2 regions of the Chromobacterium sp. IIBBL 290-4 genome follow, and region 1 is predicted to be linked to the other one. Evidence: predicted binding sites of a transcription regulator. Region 1 holds the regulator's gene; the other holds the start of a gene.
What was found. The regulator FNR, encoded in region 1, switches genes on or off when oxygen is low (the NO sensors DNR and NnrR bind a similar motif). The targets are predictions, from matches to a motif close to TTGATNNNNATCAA.
Positions count from the first base shown of each region.

Region 1 (7,241 bases):
GCTGCGGGTGTGGCGCACGCGGTCGGTGGACGACATCTCGCTGGGCATGTATCTGCTGTTCGTCGCCGGCGTCGCCTTGTGGCTGACTTATGGTTTGCTGTCGCACGCGCTGCCGGTGATCGTCGCCAATGGCGTGACGCTGGTGTTGTCCGGCTCGGTGCTGGCGATGAAGCTGCGTTACCGCCGGCGGGGCTAGCCAAGCCGGCTGATGGAATGCAAAATCCGCTGCGAGCCAGCGGGTTTTGTTTTGTCGAGCGGGCGCTCAGACGGTGAAGCGGGTAGCCACGCCCATCAGCCGTTGCGAGATCGACTGCAGCTCGCTGGCGGTGGCGACGCTGTCCTTTACCGCCTGGGTGTTCTGCTCGGACATTCTCGACACCTGCTCCACATTCTGCGCCAGCAATTGGCTGGCCGAGCTTTGCTCCTGCAGCGAGGTCATGATCTGGGTGATGCTGCTGGTCACATCCTCCACGCAATGGCGGATATTGTGCATGCTGTCGCCGGCCGCCTGGGTGCGTTGCTGCCCGGCCATGATGGCTTGCATGCCCACTTGCATGCTGCTGGTGCCTTTCTGCGCCGCGTTCTGGATGGCGCAGACGATGGTGCTGATCTCGGTGGTGGACAAGGCGGTGCGCTCCGCCAGTTTTCTCACCTCGTCGGCCACCACGGCGAAGCCGCGGCCCATTTCGCCGGCGCGGGCCGCTTCGATGGCGGCGTTCAGCGCCAAGAGATTGGTCTGGTCGGCCACGTCGCGGATCACATCGACGATGCCGGCGATGGTTTGCGATTGCTGGCTCAAATCGTTGATGGTGTCCGATACCGACGACACGTCGCGGACGATGCCGTCCATGCTGGCCGAGGTGGCGTCTATCACCTTGTCGCCGTCGTCGGACTGGTCCGCGGCGTTGCGCGACAGCTTGCGGGCATGCTCGGACTGTTCGGCGCTGACCGACAGGCTGGTGCTCAGCTCTTCTATCGAAGCCGCCATGCTGGAGGCCGCCTCATGCTGCCGGGCGCTGCTGTCGGCTATGCTTTGCGAGCTCTGCGCCATCTCGTCCGCGGCCTGGTTCACTTCGCGCGCGGTTTCCACCATTTGCGAGACGGTGTCCCTGAGCTGGCTGCGCATCTGGCTGATCGTGGCCAGCAAGCTGCTTTCATCCCTGTCGCGCAGCTCTATCCGCGTGTCCAGCCGCCCGGAGGCGATTTGCGCCACCACTTCCTGCACATAGAAGGGCTCGCCGCCCAGCTGCAGGGTGATGGACAGATACAGCTGATGGAACAGGAAGATGGCGGCCAGCATGGCGATGACGCCGATGACGATATAGCGGTTGCGCTGTCCGGCGATGCGGTCTATCCGCTCCTGCAAGAGCTGGTCCAGCTGCTTCAGGCCGACGGCGATATAGGCGGAAACGGCTTGCGCGCTTTGCGCGCTATGGCCGGAAATTTTCAGGCCGCTGGCGCCGGTTTTGCCGGCTACGGCGTCATCGATGGATGCGCCGTGGCTTTTCTGGATGTCGGCCAACTGCGCGCCAAGCGGCGCCAGCTCATTCTTCAAGGCGCTGTTGTAAGCCACCGCTTTGCCGATGTCGCTGGCCAGGCCGTCGCTCATCTCCGCTATCAGCGGCCGCAGCTCGACCAGGCGGTCGCGCTGGGCGGGATCCAGGGCTTGGTTGGCCGAAGGCAGCGCGGCGATGGCGTTGGCTTCGCCTATGTGCGAGATCAGCGTGGTGAGCTTGCTGGTGGCGGCATCCATCAAATAATAGCTGTCGATGTCGGGGTCCAGCGTCAGGTTGGAGTTGTCGCTGATCACGCCGATCAGATTGTTCAGCTTGTCGCTGAAGTCGCCGTAGGCGGCGATGCGTTGCGCCGCTTTCTGGGCGCCGCCCTGCCGCAGTTTGTCCCATGAGGCGCTGGCGTCTTTCCAGGCGCTGTCGCTGGCGAGGTCGGCGCCGATCTTGTCATTGGCCGCTTTCAGCGCCTGCCATTGCGATTCCAGCTGCTGGGCCGCGGCCGGCAGGGCGCTTTTGGCCTGGGCGTCGCCCAGCGCGGCCAGCACGGCGGTTTCCTGAGTTTGCTGGTTTTGCGCCAGCAGGCCGGTCAGGGGCTGCATATAAGCCACGCCGACCCTTTCCTTGGCGGTGGACTCGATATTGTCCTGATTGCTGCGATACAGGCCGTATACCAGATAAAGCAGCGCGATGGCGATAACCAGGCCGATCAGGGCGAAACGCTTGGGGTAGCTAAGGCGCTGCATCAGGCGGACGATGGGGGTGGTCATGGCAGGCTCCTTCCAGCGGCTAGTCCTTCGCCGCAACCGGAATGATGCGAAGCAAGGTGATTCGCTATTCACTGTATGAGTGAATTTGCTTAAGGCAAGAGAAAATCATATCGCGCCGGATAATGGCGAATTTTTGCCATATTCCGGTAGAACGCGCGCGGAGCGGCCAAGTGAAGGCGGGAAGGCGCCAGCCGGCGGGAAGGCCGGCTGGCTGGGGAGGCTTAGATCGTTTTGGAGTAGCGCGCGTGGGTTTGGCGCTCGCGCAGATGGCGATCGAATAGCATGGCGATATTGCGGATCAGGAAGCGGCCTTTGGGCATCACCATCAGGAAGTCGCCGTCGAAGTCGAGCAGGCCTTCTTGCTGGAATTCGCGGATCTTGGGCATCTCGGCGGCGAAGTACTGCGCGAAATTGATGCCGTGGATTTCCTCAAGCGCCTCCACCGACAAGGCGAACCGGCACATCAGGCTCTGGATGATGGTTCTGCGCAACACATCGTCGCTATCCAGCGTCAGGCCCCTGGCCACCGGCAAACGGCCTTGGTCGAGCGCGGCGTAATAGTCTTCCAGCGTTTTTTCATTCTGGCTGTAACAGGAGCCGACCTTGCCGATGGAGGACACGCCGAAACCCAGCATGTCGCAGTCGGCATGCGTGGAGTAGCCCTGGAAATTGCGCTGCAGCCGGCCCTGGCGGAGCGCTACGGCCAATTCGTCGTCCGGTTTGGCGAAGTGATCCATGCCGATGAAGACATAGCCGGCATCGGTCAGCATCTTCACCGCGTCTTGCAGGATATCCAGCTTGACCGAGGTAGAGGGCAGCTCCGACTCATTGATGCGCCGCTGCGGCATGAACACGGTGGGCAAGTGAGCGTAGTTGTACAGCGCCAGGCGATCCGGAGAGAGGTTGAGCGCGGTTTCCAAGGTCTGCAGCATGCTGTCGCGGGTTTGCAGCGGCAAGCCGTAAATCAGGTCCAGGCTGACCGATTTGATCCCGGCTTCGCGGCCCGCTTCAATCACCTGGCGGGTCTCTTCCTCGCTTTGCACCCGGTTCACAGCCAGCTGCACTTCGGGGTTGAAATCCTGCACGCCGACGCTGATTCGGTTGAAGCCATATTCTGCCAGCCGGAACATGGTTTCACGTTCTACCTTGCGCGGATCTATCTCAATGGAATATTCTCCGTCACTCATGAATTCGAAATGGGTCTTCAGAATGCCCATTAGTCTTTCGAGCTGAGCGTCGGACAAAAAGGTGGGCGTGCCGCCGCCAAAGTGCAGCTGGATGGCCTTTTCCCTGCCGCCCAGTTGTTCGGCGACCAGCGAGATTTCCTTCTCCAGGTAGTCCAGGTAGCGGTCGGCTTTGGACTTGTCTTTGGTGATGATTTTGTTGCAGGCGCAGTAGTAACAAACGGTGTTGCAAAATGGTATATGAGCGTATAGTGATACGGGTCGGCGGTTAGCGCCAATCTGTCTCTGTTTCAGCTTGTTTTGATAATCGTCAGGGGTAAAACCCGGCAGAAATCGATCCGCAGTCGGGTAGGACGTGTATCGTGGCCCCGATCCTTCGAGACGCTCGATCAGTTGTCGATCGAACTCGAAATGCGCGGGAGAAAAAGGATGGGTGGTTTTCATGTCGTTTTCAGATGGAAAAACTTCTGGTGGACTGGTAAATTTGCGGAAAACTTGTGAATTCCGTATTGATAAGGGTCAAGCTTCACCAGCTTGCAGCAACCAAAGCATGTCAGAACACAATCATTCCACTTTGCAAACGCTGAAAATTTCCTGCTCCAGCTGCAGCTTGCGCGAGCTCTGCTTGCCGGTAGGCTTGAACCGCGAGGAAATGAGTCAGCTCGATACCGTCATCCGCCAGAGCCGCAGGCTCAAGCGCGGCGAATACCTGTTCCGCAGCGGCGAAGGCTTCAAATCGCTGTTCGCCATCCGCACCGGCTTCTTCAAAACCTGCGTGGCGAGCCAGGACGGCCGCGAGCAGGTGACGGGTTTCCTGATGTCCGGCGAGCTGATGGGTCTGGATGGCATTTCCACCAGCAACCACAGCTGCGACGCCATCGCGCTGGAGGACAGCGAAGTCTGCGAGCTGCCGTTCAGCCGCATGGAAAACCTGAGCCGGGACATCCCCAGCCTGCAGCACCATTTCTATCGCCTGATGAGCCGCGAGATCGTCCGCGATCAAAACGTGATGCTTCTGCTCGGCAACATGAAGGCGGAAGAGCGCATCGCCGCCTTCCTGCTCAATCTGTCGCAGCGCTTGTCTACCCGAGGTTTCGCCGCCAACGATTTCATCCTGCGCATGAGCCGGGAAGAGATCGGCAGCTTCCTCGGCCTGAAGCTGGAAACGGTCAGCCGCACGCTGTCCAAGTTCCAGCAGCAGGGCTGGATCACTGTCGACCACAAGCACATCCAGCTGGTCAAGGTGGACGATCTGAAGAACCTGATCTCCGGCTGCATGCACGCGGGCGGGCACTAAACGCCCGATTGGCCGTGTAGCCAGGAAAAGCAGGCTGAGAAGCCTGCTTTTTTTACGTCTGGCTCAGGCGAGGGCGGCGTCGATGCGGGCCTGCAGCGCGGCCAAGCGCGAGGGATCGGGCCAGCCGGGCGGCGTGATGAAGCCGCGCGCGACTTCTTCCCATTGGCCGTCCGCGCGCTCACGCAGCTCCGCGACCAATTGCGGCGCGGCTTGCTCGGCCAGCATGCGGCGCAGTGTGGCCTGATCCTGGGTTTGCTGCGCGGGCAACAAGGCGGGCGAGAGCCAGCGCAGCTTGGGCAGCCAGGCCCAGCGGGCCTCAGGCTGGTTCTGAGGCCAGGCGGTGTCCAGCGGCGCATGCCAGCCGGTCGGGCCTTGGCGGGCAAGGCGGGGCGTGTCGCTGGGATGGAAAGTCCAGCCGGTGAGGCGGGCCATCGACGCGCAGTCCGCAAAGCCTGCCGGCAGCGTGGTTTTGCCATCCGGCTGGCGAGCCAATGCCAACTGTGTGGTTATTTTGGTCGCTTTCATGGCCCAGGCGTCATGCAGGCTGGGGCCGACGCGGGAGGCGGGCGACTCATCCAGTTGCAGGTAGAATTTGCTGGCGGTTTCCAGGTGCAGCGCTTCGCCGTCCAGCCGCAGCAGGAAGTCGAATTCGCCTAGGGTGCGCCGCTCTCTGGATATGACTTTCAGATTTTCGGCGACCCATTCGATGTGCGGCGTCAGGCGAAACCAGAAGGAAAAAAGCTGCTCGGCATATTTTCCCAGGCGGGTGGCGGGCCGGGCGGCCAGCCAGGTTTCCAGTTCGAGCGGATTGTCATCCAGCCGCCTCAGCAAATCCACGCCGTTTGGACCAAGCAGGCGGGCGGGCTCGATGTCCGCGCCGCAGCGCCAGGGGGAGGGCGAGGCGAGCAGGAAAGCCAAATCGCGCACCGCAGGGCGCGCGAAGTCGGCCAGGTCTAGCAGATCAGTTTTCATCCTTTTTCAGGCTGCCGTCCGCCGTTCTTTGAACTTGCTTGTAGAAGCCGCGCAGGATGTCGATTTCCTCGCGCAGCACGCCGGCGCGGTTGAACAGCGCGCGCATGCGGCGCATCAGCCGCTCGCTGTTGCGGCGCTTGAAGTAGCCGATGTCTTCCATGGCCTGGCCCAGGTGGCCGCACATGCCTTCCACCTCGCTTTGGGTGGCCGCTTCGCCCTCGGCGCGCAGGTATTCCACGTCCACCTCGGTATGGCTGAACAGCTCATAGGTCATCACCTGCACCGCCATCGCCAGGTTCAGCGAGAAGTAGTCAGGGTTGCCGGGGATGGTCACCAGGCGGTTGCATTGTTCCACTTCCTCGATCGACAGGCCGAAGGTTTCGTTGCCGAACACCAGGGCCACCTGTTCGCCTTCGTGGGCGCGGGCGATCAGTTCCGGCGTGGTTTGGCGCGGGGTGGACAGCGGCGTGGTCAGTTCGCGGCGGCGGCTGGTCAGCGCGCAGGCGACGGTGACGTCGGCCAATGCCTCTTGCAGCGAGCCGACCACGGTGGCGCGCTCCAGCAGGTCCACCGCGCCGGAGGCCAGGGCATTGGCTTCGTCGCTGGGAAACGCCTTGGGTTCAACCAGATACAGGCGGCTCAAACCCATGGTTTTCATGGCGCGGGCGGCCGATCCGATATTGCCCGGATGGTTGGGTCTGGCCAGCACCACGCGGATGTTTTTCAGAAAATCAGGTACTTGGGGTTTATTCATTGGCGTTTTCACATTAAAATAGCGGGCAAATACCAAAAGCCCGCGCCCAAGCGTCGGGTTTTTTTGTTCCTTAACCCAAATTGTTACCGGCGGGTGTCGCGTCATCGACGGACGCCCGCCCATTGTTCAAGTGTAGAGGCCGTCAATGCATCCGATGCTCAATGTCGCGGTTAAAGCCGCTCGTCGCGCTGGCAACGTTATCCAGCGCGCGTCGCTTAACCTCGATACCATTCGCGTAGAGAAGAAAAAGCACAATGACTTTGTGACCGAGGTGGATCGCGCTGCCGAAGAAGCGATCATCAACACCATTCTCGAAGCCTATCCGAAGCACGCGATTCTAGCAGAAGAGTCCGGCGCCAAAGGCATCGGTTCTTCCGAATACGAATGGATCATCGATCCCATCGACGGCACCACCAACTTCCTGCACGGCCACCAGCAGTACGGCATCTCCATCGCGCTGGCGCACAAAGGCCAGGTTCAGCAAGCCGTGGTGTATGACCCGAGCCGCAACGACCTGTTCACCGCCTCGCGCGGCGTGGGCTCCTTCCTCAACGACCGCCGCATCCGCGTGTCCAAGCGCTTCATGATGAACGAGTGCGTGATCTCCACCGGTTTCCCGGTGTCCGATCAGAGCTATATCGATCAATACCTGGGCATGCTGAAAGACGTGATCGGCAAGACCGCCGGCGTGCGTCGCGAAGGCGCCGCCGCGCTGGACCTGTGCAATGTGGCTTGCGGCCGCGTGGAAGGTTTCTT
Region 1 is NZ_CP100128.1:2,788,323-2,795,563, forward strand. Features, by position in the region: gene NKT35_RS12870 (SemiSWEET transporter) at 1-196, shown strand, start outside; gene NKT35_RS12875 (methyl-accepting chemotaxis protein) at 263-2,278, opposite strand; gene hemN (oxygen-independent coproporphyrinogen III oxidase) at 2,500-3,906, opposite strand; gene fnr (fumarate/nitrate reduction transcriptional regulator Fnr) at 4,013-4,759, shown strand; gene NKT35_RS12890 (DUF1853 family protein) at 4,823-5,731, opposite strand; gene NKT35_RS12895 (RNA methyltransferase) at 5,721-6,485, opposite strand; gene NKT35_RS12900 (inositol monophosphatase family protein) at 6,631-7,241, shown strand, end outside.

Region 2 (7,241 bases), 300 kb from region 1:
TCCTTGGCGCGCTTCTCCCACACCGCCCACTCCTCCGGGCGCTCCAGCGTGATGCGGCCGGTCTGGCCGTCGCGGAAGTCGGTCAGCACGATCTCGGCGGCCTTCTGCATATTGATGCGTCCGCCGGAAATCACCGCGCCGCGGCGGCGGCCGATCAGCTCCAGCGCCTGCCAATCCTGCGCGCCGTCCAGCTCTTCCACGTCGAACTTGTAGCGGGCGGCCAGCTCGGCGCGATAATGGACCAGCAGGTATTTCAGCAGCTCCAGCGACACCTCTTCCTCATCCATGGCATTGCGGCCTACCGCGCCGCTGGCGGCCAGATTGTAGCCGCCCTCTTCCACTTCGATCTTCGGCCACAGCATGCCAGGGGTGTCGTACAGCTCGAAATCGTCGGCCAGGATGATGCGCTGCTCATTCTTGGTAACGCCCGGCATATTGCCGGTCTTGGCGATCTTGCGGCTGGACATGCTGTTGATCAAGGTGGACTTGCCGACATTGGGAATGCCGCAAATCAGCACCCGCAGCGGCTTTTCCAGGCCGCCGCGGTTAGGCGCCAGCGCGCGGCAGGCGGCGATCAGCTTTTGCGCCGGCGCGCGCTCGCCGGCGTCCAGGCCCAGCGCCTCGGTTTGCTTGCGGGCGCGATACCAGGCCAGCCATTGCTCGGTGGCGGCCGGATCGGCCAGGTCCTGCTTGTTCAGAATCATCAGCCGCGGCTTGCCCTTGGCCATCCGCGCCAGCATCGGGTTGGCGCTGGAGGCCGGCAGGCGGGCATCCAGCAGCTCGATGACGACATCGATATCTTTCAGGCGCTCGGCGACATCCTTGCGCGCCTTGTTCATATGGCCGGGAAACCATTGGATTGCCATTGTTAACGCTTTCTAATCGGGTCCAGCAGATAAGTCAGACCGTTGTGGTCGAGTTCTTGCATCAATTGCAGCAAACGGCCGATCTCGCCCGGCGGAAATCCCTCGCGGGCGAACCAGTTGAGATAATTGCCCGGCAGCTCGCAAATCAGCGTGCCTTTATGTTTGCCAAAAGGCATGGCGCGGGTCGTGAGGGCGATCAGATCTTCGGCTTGCATGATGGCAGGTATAGATGGCGGTTGCGCATTGTGCCAAAGCCGGCGGCTTGCTGCCAGGCTTGACGCGGAACAAGCGGCGCGCGGGTTTCGCGGCGCGGCGGCCTTTATCGGTTTAGCATGGCCTCACAGCAATTCGGGCCGACGCTTCATCGGCCGTTTTTTTCCGGTTCGCGCAGAGCCGTTTGCGGGCGCTTCGGCGCCCGCCTTTTCATTGAAACGGCATCGGCTTGCGGTCGTTGAAGTACAGGAAACCCTTCACGACTCGGTAGATGTACCACACCCACACCGCAAACAAAATCACGAAACCGACCAGCACCCAGGTCAACACCCCGCCGATCACATTGCCCAGCAGCGCCAGCCAGAAGGTGCGGATCTGCCATTCGAAATGGCTTTGATACAGCGTGCCGCGCACCTCGTCGCGCTTGACGTAATTGATGATCACGCCCACCAGCGCGGTGACGCCTGCCAACAAACCGACGGCTTGCAGGATATACACAGCCAGCGTCAGATTGTTGAGCTTGCGCGCTTCCTCATCCAGCAGTTCCAGCTCCATCGCGTCTCCTTATGTTGATATCAACGGGCGAACAGCGCCGCGAAGCGCGCCGCCACGATGCGGCGGAACGCCTGGCTGCCTTCGATGATGCCATGCTCCGGCATCGCCGTCTCGCTCCAGCCCTGCAACAACCCCGGCGCCCGCCCTTGAGCGGACAACACCGGCAGCGTGGCCTCTCGCGTCCAGCCCGCGGCTTCGGCAAAACTCGCGGCGCGGCGGTTCGCCTCGTCCAGCAAAGCCAGATCCGCCAATCCCACCGCCAGTTGCTTCCACTCCAGCAGCAGCAGCCGCGCCGCCAGCCAATCGGCCGGCTCGGCGATGCGCGCCGGGGTGTCGCCGGCAGGCAGGCCGCGCCGCAGGGCCATGTGCAGCGCCAATTGGCGGATTTCCGGCAACAAGGACTCCAACAGGCAGCCATCCGCCGGCGCGCCATGCGGCGAACCAGGGCGATAAGCCAGCCACTCGCCATCGGTCGCAAGAGCGACCGGATACAGCGGCCGGTCCGCGCGGAACGGGTGGTCGCTGAGGGCGAGAGTAAGGGCTAGGCTGTCTGGGGTCATGATGCAGTCTCCTGTGGCTTGAAAAGCTGGCCGCTACCGGAGACCCTTGTGCTTGGCAAAACAGAAAACACAAATGCCGCCGGTGATTCGGCGGCATGGTCGGGTATGCGCTCGGAACGTCTTAGCCGAGCCTATCCCTGGCGCCGCCGGGAGGGGCGGTACCAATAATAGGCGTGGGCGAAAAAAACATTTCGGGCTTGCATATCCCCCATGCTGCCAACGATGGCGGCCGCCGTCAAGCCATTGTTTCGCAAGACTTGGCGAGGATCATCAGAAAAAAGCCGGATTCCCCGCGAGGGGAGCCCGGCTAGATTCGACGCGATGACGGCTATCACATATTCGGATAGTTCGGCCCGCCGCCGCCTTCCGGCGTCATCCAGTTGATGTTCTGGGTCGGGTCCTTGATATCGCAAGTTTTGCAGTGCACGCAGTTTTGCGCGTTGATCTGCAGCCGCGGCGCGCCTTCGTCCTGGCCGACGATTTCATACACGCCGGCCGGGCAGTAGCGCTGTTCCGGCGCATCGTACTGCGCCAGATTGATGGCGACAGGCACCGCGGCATCCTTCAGCTTCAGGTGCGGCGGCTGGTCTTCGCTGTGGTTGGCGTTGGAGATGAACACCGAGGACAGGCGGTCGAAGGTCAGCACGCCATCCGGCTTGGGATAGCGGATCGGGCTGAATTCGCTGGCCGGCCGCAGCGTTTCGTTGTCGGCGTGCTTGTGGTGCAGCGTCCACGGCGCGCGGCCGCGGAACAGGAAGGTATCGATGGCCGAGAAAATCATCGCCGGCCACAATCCCCAACGGAAGGACGGGCGGATATTGCGCACCTTGTACAGCTCGTCGTGCACCCAGCTTTGCTTGAACTTGGCCGAATAGGCCTTGGCCTCGCCGCCTTGCGCCTGCGCTTCGTCGCCCAGCAGCTCGAACACGGCCTCGGCCGCCAGCATGGCGGACTTCATCGCGGTGTGGGTGCCCTTGATCTTGGGCACATTGAGGAAGCCGGCGGTGTCGCCCACCAGCGTGCCGCCCGGGAAGGTCAGCTTGGGCAGGCTCTGGATGCCGCCTTCGGCCAGCGCGCGCGCGCCGTAGGAAATGCGGCGGGCGCCTTCGAAGGTCTTCTTGATCGCCGGATGGGTCTTGAAGCGCTGAAATTCCTCGAACGGCGACAGATAGGGATTCTGGTAATCCAGGCCGACCACGAAGCCCACCGCCACCAGATTGTCTTCCAGGTGATAGAGGAAGGAGCCGCCATAGGTAGCTGTATCCAGCGGCCAGCCCACGGTGTGGGTGATGTGGCCGGGCTGATGGTTTTCAGCCGGCACTTCCCACAATTCCTTGATGCCGATACCGAAGGTTTGCGGATCGGCGCCGTCGCGCAGCTTGAAGCGCTCGAACAGCGTCTTGGTCAACGAGCCCCTACAGCCCTCGGCAAAGATGGTCTGCTTGGCCCACAGCTCCATGCCGGGCTCGCCTTCCAGCTCGCCGTTCTTGCCGGTGCCGACCGAACCGGTGGCCACACCCTTGACCGAGCCGTCTTCATGATACAGCACTTCGGCCGCGGCGAAGCCGGGGTAGATTTCCACGCCCAGGTTTTCGGCTTGTTGTCCCAGCCAGCGGCAGAAATTGCCCAGGCTGACGATGTAGTTGCCGTGATTATGCATCTGCGGCGGCGTCGGCAGCTGGATGGACTCGGTTTCCGTCAGCAACAGGAAACGATCGGAGCCGGCCGGCGTGTTCAACGGCGCGTCCAGCTCCTTCCAGTTGGGCAGCAGCTCGCTCAGCGCGCCGGTTTCGATCACCGCGCCGGACAAGATGTGGGCGCCGATTTCGGAGCCCTTTTCCAGCAGGCAGACGCTGATGTCGCGGCCCTGCTGTTCCGCCAGCTGTTTCAGACGGATCGCCGCGGACAGGCCCGCAGGGCCGCCGCCGACGATCACCACGTCGTATTCCATGTATTCGCGTTGCACCGTTTCTCCTTTGCGCCCGCTGGGACTTATTGATTTGATTGACATCATGCTATGAAGACGGCAAGACGTCAAAATCAAACAAGCGTTTAAACGGTGCCACTGTCGCGCAATGCCACAATGTCTGTTTCCGCATAACCCAACGCGCGCAAGATCTGCTCAGTATGTTCGCCCAAAGCGGGAGGGGCCAGATTGTACTCTACCGGCGTGCCGGAAAGTTTGATCGGACACCCGACCAGCGGCATTTCATGACCCGCGGCGTCGCGCATCTCGATTTCCATGCCGCGCGCCTGCGTCTGCGGATCGGCGAAAGCCTCCGCCACATCCTTGATCGGCCCGCAGGGCACGCCGGCCTTATCCAACTTATCCAGCCAGTAATCCCGTCCGTGATGGCGGAAGGCCATCGCCAGCAAAGGCGTCAACTGCGCCCGGTTCGCCACCCGTTGCGGATTGGTGGCGTAGCGGACGTCGCGCGCCCATTGCGGCTGGCCGATCAGCCGGCACACCTCGGCGAACTGCTTGTCGTTGCCGCAGGCCAGAATGAAGTGGCCATCTGAGGCGGCAAACACCTGATAGGGTACGATATTGGCGTGGCCGTTGCCCAGCCTGGACGGCACGCTGCGGCCGATCAGCCAGTTGGACGCCACATTGGCCAGCATGGCCAGCGAGCAATCAAACAAGGCCATGTCGATATGCTGGCCCGCGCCGCTGCGTTCGCGCGCGATCAAGGCCGCCTGCACCGCATTGGCGGCATACAGGCCGGTGAACAGGTCGGACACCGCCACGCCCACCTTGTGCGGCTCGCCGTCGGCTGGGCCGGTGATGCTCATCAACCCGGACATGCCCTGCACGATATAGTCGTAACCGGCCAGATTGGCATAAGGCCCGGTCTGGCCGAAGCCGGTGACCGAGCAATACACCAGCCGCGGATTGAGCGCGGCCAGGCTATCGTAATCCAGCCCGTACTTTTTCAGCCCGCCCACTTTGTAGTTTTCCAGCAGCACGTCGGACTCGGCCGCCAGCTTTCGGATGATGTCCTGTCCGGCTGGCTGGGTAATATCCACCGTCAGCGAACGCTTGCCGCGATTGGCGCACAGATAATAGGCGGAGCGGCCATCCGGCAGGCTGGGCGGCGCCCATTGCCGGGTGTCGTCGCCGCTGCCCGGCTTTTCTATCTTGATCACGTCCGCGCCCAGGTCGGCCAGCAACTGGCTGGCCCACGGCCCCGCCAGCACCCGGCTCAGATCCAATACCTTGATACCCGCCAACGCTCCCGCCATCTCAGCCTCCCGCCATTCTCTCCAGGGTTTCGACGCGCCCGCCCATCCCGCGAAAAAAAGCGGCCCGGCGACAAGCCGGGCCCACAAAGGACAGACAGGAATCAACGGCGCGGCCGGCCATCCGGCCGCGCCGGCTTATCAGGCAAATGCCTGAATACCGGTCTGGGCTCGGCCCAGAATCAGGGCATGCACATCGTGCGTGCCCTCATAAGTGTTGACCGCCTCCAGATTCATCACGTGGCGGATCACATGGAATTCGTCGCTGATGCCGTTGCCGCCGTGCATATCGCGGGCCAGGCGGGCGATGTCCAGCGCCTTGCCGCAGTTGTTGCGCTTGATCAGCGACACCATCTCCGGCGCGGCCTGGCCTTGATCCATCAGCCGGCCCACTTGCAGCGCGGCCTGCAGGCCCAGCGCGATTTCGGTCTGCATATTGGCCAGCTTCAGCTGGATCAGCTGATTGGCGGCCAGCGGACGGCCGAACTGCTGGCGGTCCAGCGTGTACTGGCGGGCGGCGTGCCAGCAGAATTCGGCCGCGCCCATCGCCCCCCAGGCGATGCCGTAGCGCGCCTTGTTCAGGCAGCCGAACGGCCCCTTCAAGCCTTTGACGCCGGGCAGCAGCTGCTCGTCCGGCACCAGCACGTCGTCCATAACGATTTCGCCGGTGATGGAGGCGCGCAAGGAAAACTTGCCGTGGATGGCCGGCGCGGACAGGCCCTTCATCCCCTTTTCCAGGATGAAGCCGCGGATTTCATCGTCGTCGTCCTTGGCCCAGACCACGAACACGTCGGCGGATGGGCTGTTGGTGATCCACATCTTGCTGCCGGACAACAGATAACCGCCGTCCACCTTGCGGGCGCGGGTCTTCATGCTGGCCGGGTCCGAGCCGGAATCCGGCTCGGTCAGGCCGAAACAACCCAGCCATTCGCCGCGCGCCAGCTTGGGCAGGTATTTGTCTTTTTGCGCTTCCGAGCCGTAGGCCCAGATCGGATGCATCACCAAGCTGGACTGCACGCTCATGGCCGAACGGTAGCCGGAATCGACGCGCTCCACCTCGCGCGCCACCAGGCCGTAGGAAACATGGTTGAGGCCGGCGCAGCCATAGCCTTCTATGGTGCAGCCCAAAAAGCCCAGCTCGCCCATCTCGTTGATGATTTCGCGGTCGAAGCGCTCTTCGCGGTTGGCGGTCAGCACCCGCGGCAGCAGGCGTTCCTGGCAGTACTCATGCGCGCTTTGCCGCACCAGGCGCTCGTCGTCGCTCAGTTGCGCCTGCAACAACAAGGGGTCTTCCCAAGCGAACGGGGCGCGTTGCGTGGATGCTGCCATTTGCCTTCTCCCACTTAGTTCCGCATTGCGGAATTAGATTTCACCATGCAGAATAGACTAAACACTCCGCCGCCGCCTTGTAAAGCGATTCGCACGTCATGCGGCAATTTATTTGTCTCAATGGGGAAGAAGATGCAACAAGACCGCCAATTCGTCACCGCGCTGGCGCGCGGACTGGAAATGCTGGCGGCGTTCCGCCCAGGCGACGGCGCCTTGTCCAATCAAGAACTGGCCCGCCGCACCGGCCTGCCCAAATCGACAGTGTCGCGGCTGAGCTACACCCTGACTCAACTCGGCTATCTGCAATCGGAAGGCGATGGCGGCCCCTACCGCCTGGGACTGGCGCTGCTGGCGCTGGGATCGACCGCCCTGGCCGGCTACGACGCCCGCGCGGCCGCCGCGCCCAAGATGCTCGAGTTCGCGCTGCGCAACAACGTGTCCATCAGCTTGGCCCTGCGCGACGGCAGCGACATGGTGT
Region 2 is NZ_CP100128.1:2,488,687-2,495,927, reverse strand. Features, by position in the region: gene ylqF (ribosome biogenesis GTPase YlqF) at 1-866, opposite strand, end outside; gene NKT35_RS11470 (DUF3820 family protein) at 869-1,081, opposite strand; gene NKT35_RS11465 (DUF4870 family protein) at 1,290-1,634, opposite strand; gene NKT35_RS11460 (hypothetical protein) at 1,655-2,194, opposite strand; gene NKT35_RS11455 (electron transfer flavoprotein-ubiquinone oxidoreductase) at 2,526-4,145, opposite strand; gene NKT35_RS11450 (CaiB/BaiF CoA transferase family protein) at 4,247-5,437, opposite strand; gene NKT35_RS11445 (acyl-CoA dehydrogenase) at 5,576-6,763, opposite strand; gene NKT35_RS11440 (IclR family transcriptional regulator) at 6,896-7,241, shown strand, end outside.
Region 2: NKT35_RS11470 (DUF3820 family protein) is a predicted target of FNR. The motif match lies at 1,141-1,154, and genes of this name have one in related genera.